DNA from 2 places in the Alteromonas sp. RW2A1 genome. Region 1 is predicted to be linked to the other one. Evidence: predicted binding sites of a transcription regulator. Region 1 holds the regulator's gene; the other holds the start of a gene.
What was found. The regulator sigma-54, encoded in region 1, starts transcription at its own class of promoters, with help from an activator protein. The targets are predictions, from matches to a motif close to GTTGGCACGNNNNTNGNNT.
Positions count from the first base shown of each region.

Region 2: the regulator sigma-54 is predicted to act here: its motif matches at 1,311-1,329, upstream of BM528_RS10200 (flagellar assembly protein T N-terminal domain-containing protein).

Region 1 covers NZ_CP018031.1:837,179-839,587, reverse strand. The annotation lists gene lptB (LPS export ABC transporter ATP-binding protein) at 1-222, shown strand, start outside; gene BM528_RS03770 (RNA polymerase factor sigma-54) at 300-1,799, shown strand; gene hpf (ribosome hibernation promoting factor) at 1,828-2,115, shown strand; gene BM528_RS03760 (PTS sugar transporter subunit IIA) at 2,129-2,409, shown strand, end outside.
Region 2 covers NZ_CP018031.1:2,254,624-2,257,032, reverse strand. The annotation lists gene BM528_RS10200 (flagellar assembly protein T N-terminal domain-containing protein) at 1-1,155, opposite strand, end outside; gene BM528_RS10195 (LPP20 family lipoprotein) at 1,542-2,039, shown strand; gene flgN (flagellar export chaperone FlgN) at 2,130-2,409, opposite strand, start outside.

The DNA.
Region 1 (2,409 bases):
GATCCAATATCAGTTAATGATATAAAGAAGATAATACAGCACCTTCGCGACAGAGGAATAGGCATCCTCATCACCGACCACAATGTGAGAGAAACATTGGATGTCTGTGAAAAAGCGTACATTGTGAGTCATGGCGAACTTATTGCGCAAGGAACGGCGGAACAGGTTTTAAGTAATCAAAAAGTAAGGGATGTATACCTAGGCGAACAATTCAGGCTATAGTTATTATATGTAACCTAATTGTCATTTTTCTCAAGCGCTCTGGTACATTCACTGAAGAGCATAAATATAAGACGTAGATGAAACCATCTTTACAGTTAAAATTTAGTCAACAACTAACAATGACTCCCCAGCTGCAGCAAGCTATTAAGCTGCTTCAGCTGTCTACACTCGACCTTCAGCAAGAGATACAGGAGGCGTTAGACTCAAACCCTCTTTTAGAAGTTGAAGAAGGTAGCGACGAGCCTCAAGCTGAAAAAAACAACATCGATAATGATGATAGCGCTGGCGAGGCCACTGCTTCGGCATCTAGCGACACTATCGAATCTGGTGATGCTCTAGAAAAAAACGACCTTCCTGATGAACTGCCCATCGATAGTACGTGGGACGAATATTATTCTGCATCTTCCGCACCTGCCCCCGGCCCATCAAACAACGATGATGACCAAATTTTCCAGGGTGAAACCACAGAAGATATTCAAGCCCATTTATTATGGCAAATGCGTCTCACTCCTTTCTCTGATACCGACAGAGCGATTGCCATTGCCATTATCGACTCTATTGATGAATCGGGTTACCTCACGGCAACGTTAGACGAAATATTAGAAGCCGTTAATTTTGAAGATATTGAAACCGAAAATGTTGAAGAAGAGATAGAGTTAGACGAAGTGGAGTGCGTGCTAAAACGTATTCAAATGTTCGATCCCATTGGCTCTGGTTCGCGCACTCCACAGGAGTGTCTGATGGTTCAACTTCGTCAGTTTGCCGACGATACCCCTTGGTTGGAAGAGGCAAAAAGACTGATAGAGGACTATTCGGATTTGCTTAGCAGCAAAGACTACAGAACCTTAATGCGTAAGAGTCGTTTGAAAGAAGACGAACTTCGCGAGGCAATGCGTTTGCTTCAAACCTTGAATCCTCGCCCAGGTAGTGCTTTAGTTACTAAAGAGCCTGAGTATGTTATCCCCGATGTATCGGTAGCAAAGAAAAACGGTCGCTGGACTGTAGAACTGAATCCAGACAGCTTACCTAAACTGGGTGTAAACCAGCAGTATGCAGCGATGAGTAGAAAAGCGAAAAATAGTAGCGATTCACAGTTCATACGCTCTCATATGCAAGAAGCCAAATGGTTTATAAAAAGCTTAGAGTCGAGAAACGATACATTAATGAAAGTGGCTAACTGTATTGTTCAGCAACAAATGGGATTTTTTGAGCACGGCCCCGAAATGATGAAACCAATGGTTCTCAATGATGTCGCAGAAATGGTAGACATGCATGAATCGACAATTTCACGGGTTACTACTCAAAAATACATGCATACTCCACGAGGAATTTACGAGTTAAAATATTTTTTCTCCAGCCACGTGGCAACGGAATCAGGCGGCGAGTGTTCATCTACCGCTATCCGTGCGTTAATAAAGAAATTGGTTGCAGCAGAAACGCCTAGCAAACCATTAAGCGATAGCAAGATTGCTTTATTGTTGGCAGAGCAAGGCATAAAAGTCGCTCGGCGGACAATAGCAAAATACCGGGAGTCTTTATCGATACCCCCGTCTAACCAACGCAAAAGCCTTATTTAAAGGCGCTATATTAAAAGGAAGACGAAATATGCAAATCAACCTAACTGGTCATCATGTCGAAATCACCGACTCTTTGCGTAATTATGTCGATACGAAGTTCAGCAAACTTGAGCGGCACTTTGATCACATTTCTAATGTCCATGTCATCCTCAACGTAGAAAAAATAAATCAAAAAGCCGAAGCCACTATGCACCTTAGCGGTGCTGAAGTGTTTGCATCCTCAGAAAATACTGATATGTATGCAGCGATTGACAGCATGGTGGATAAGCTCGACCGGCAGGTAATCAAGCATAAGGAAAAACTGAAAAAACATTAATAGATAATTAAGCATGGACATTAAAGCCATCGTAAGCCTGGACCGCACCGAGTGTGCGGTTCAGTGCAATAGTAAGAAACGAATCTTAGAAATTATTTCTGATATAGCAGCGCAGGGTAATGAGAATATAGATCAAGTCACTGTGCTAAACAGTTTACTGGCTCGGGAGCGAGTAGGCAGTACAGGAATAGGCAACGGCATTGCGCTTCCACACGGCCGCTTGGCAGGATTAGAGCAAGTAATGGCGATTGTTGTAACCTGTATACCTGCAATCAACTTCGATGCTATTGATGA
Region 2 (2,409 bases), 1.4 Mb from region 1:
TTGAATGTTGGCTACAAGTCCAGACTGTTTGTGAATAATGGTAGAAGAATTAGCAAACGTATTTTCGACAACAAATGTACCGGGGTAGAGCGAGTATTGGAGGAATTTTTTACCCTTGTTGTCCATTATCTCTTTTGCCTGATATAGCATTAGCTCATCATTTTCTTCTATACCATTATCCCTTCCAAGAGAAATAGAAATGATGTCTCCTGCTACATTAATTACCCGTCCGGTCGTTGGCTGACACGCAATCGATTCTTTAATATCTTGAATAGCGTCAAGTAATAAATCTTGAGTTTTTCTGCCGTAAATAGATTGCCAAAAATAATTTGAATGCTCGTCAATTTGCTCAAATCGGTCGAAGGTCCACTCTGCATGTGTATTATACGATTTGGTAAATAATCTTCCGCCGTTGATGCCATCAAAGACTTCTAATGTAATAGCAAAGTATCTATCTACTTTGTCGTCGCTCCATGGGGTGAATACTGAGGCGGGTTGTCTATCAATACTCAAGTCATCGATAGTGCCGATGATAGCGAACTGTGAATTACCATATTGTGCTAGCGAGCGAACATTTTGTTCAGTGTACTCGCTTTTAAATTTCGCAGTATGAGGAGCAATATAGGCAAGCCTGAGGTTATCAGTGGTTTCAGACATAAGTTTGGCAAACTTATTCGTTACAGCCTCATCAAAATGTCTAATATTACCTTCTGTTAGTTGCTGCCTATTTGGGGTTAAAAAGTATGTAGTGGCGAAAAGTTTTTTATCATTACCTGCATTACATGTTCTGGTTGCTGGAAATATATCTGCTCTAATACTGACAGTAAAAATCTCGCCATTGTATCTTTCATCGATAATTTCAATTTGTTCTACTTCGCCATTACTGCGAATTGTCAGTTCTTCGTTTTCTAGAAGCCCATTTGTGAGCTGTTGAACACTATTCACTGATGCTCCGGAGAAAAGCATGGCTTGCTTGAGCGCTTCTTCAATAGCTTCTCGCTTCGCCGCTTCTTTATCGCCATTTAAGATAATTGCCTGACCTTTGGCTTCATACCACATGGCATGCGCCTGCCCATGTAAAAAGGCCACTAGGCAAACGCATGCCACGACCGCATTAAGCAGCATGACATAAACTTTCGATTTGTTACTTAACATGTCGACCTCTTGATATTACTTAGGTGCTAACTCAGAAGCATGTTTAGCTAGAAATTGGCTTTAAAAGAAAGTAAACGTAAAGCGAAATTCAAACTTTGCGCTGAGATACCAGAGCACATGACCTGAGCACATGACCTGAGCACATGACCTGAGCTATGCTAGAACAATGCCATATCTTTACTGAGAAGTGTCTTAATGCAATTAGGTGGAAATATTGGAAGGGGTTTACCAGTGTAAAGATGTTTAGGTACAAATTTTGCTTTTCTTTTTTGTCACATACGTTAAAACGCAAGCTAGGGTGCTAAAGCACTTCACTCTTGTCAGAGTTCTAAAGCAAAACGAGAAGTGGCAACCAAAAGGCAATAGCTAAGACAGGAATATGTGTCATGAAGTTACTAACAGTCCATACATCAACAGTGAGTGCAATAGTGAGAACAATCATCCTATTTATTGGCGTTACTATGGGGCTTACAGGTTGCGGTGTTATTGATAAACATATTGAGTGGGAAAGTGTCGAGCCAAATACGTATCCTGTGCTCACCGCTGTTGGTTATGCGCCCATCGAGTCTCAGCAAGGTAGCAATGCAAATGTAAAGCGACTAATGGCAATGAAGGCGTCAAAACTAGAAGCTTACCGAGAGCTTGCAGAGCAAGTTTATGGCCAGCGTATCGAAGGTTCGCAGTCGCTTTCAAGCTTAGTAGTGAATAGCGAGTCTTTACGAGCTTCTGTAGACGGCGTTATTCGAGGAGCAAAAGTGGTAAAAACCTATCCAGTGGGAGAAGACACTTATGTCACAGAATTGACGCTGGATATGAAAAGGGTTTACGACATCTATTTGACTACAGCAAAACCCCGTAGAGTTAAAAACGTCACTTATTACTGATTGCTAAATCACTTTAAAGACAACATTGCACCATTACGCGCTTAGCTATTTAATTAGTAGCTATGCACCTACTATCTATGCACCTGCTAGCTATGCACTTACTCCTGAACCCAAAGTACCGCCTTTAGGTTTTCCCTTTTTATCATAGGTGAGTGATTCTTTTGCGCGCAATTCCATCATTAAATTACGAAGGTGGGTTAGCCGAAGTTGACCCTGCTCAACGGCTTTTTGATTTACCTGTGTGCGGTACTTGCAGTCATCGAGAAGAGCCTTTGCTTTTTCTGTAAGCACATCATCTTCCTCACTATATGTTTGCCCTTGGTCAATTAAGGCTTCGGCCGCTGAATCTATCTTTTGGATGTCTTCTAAC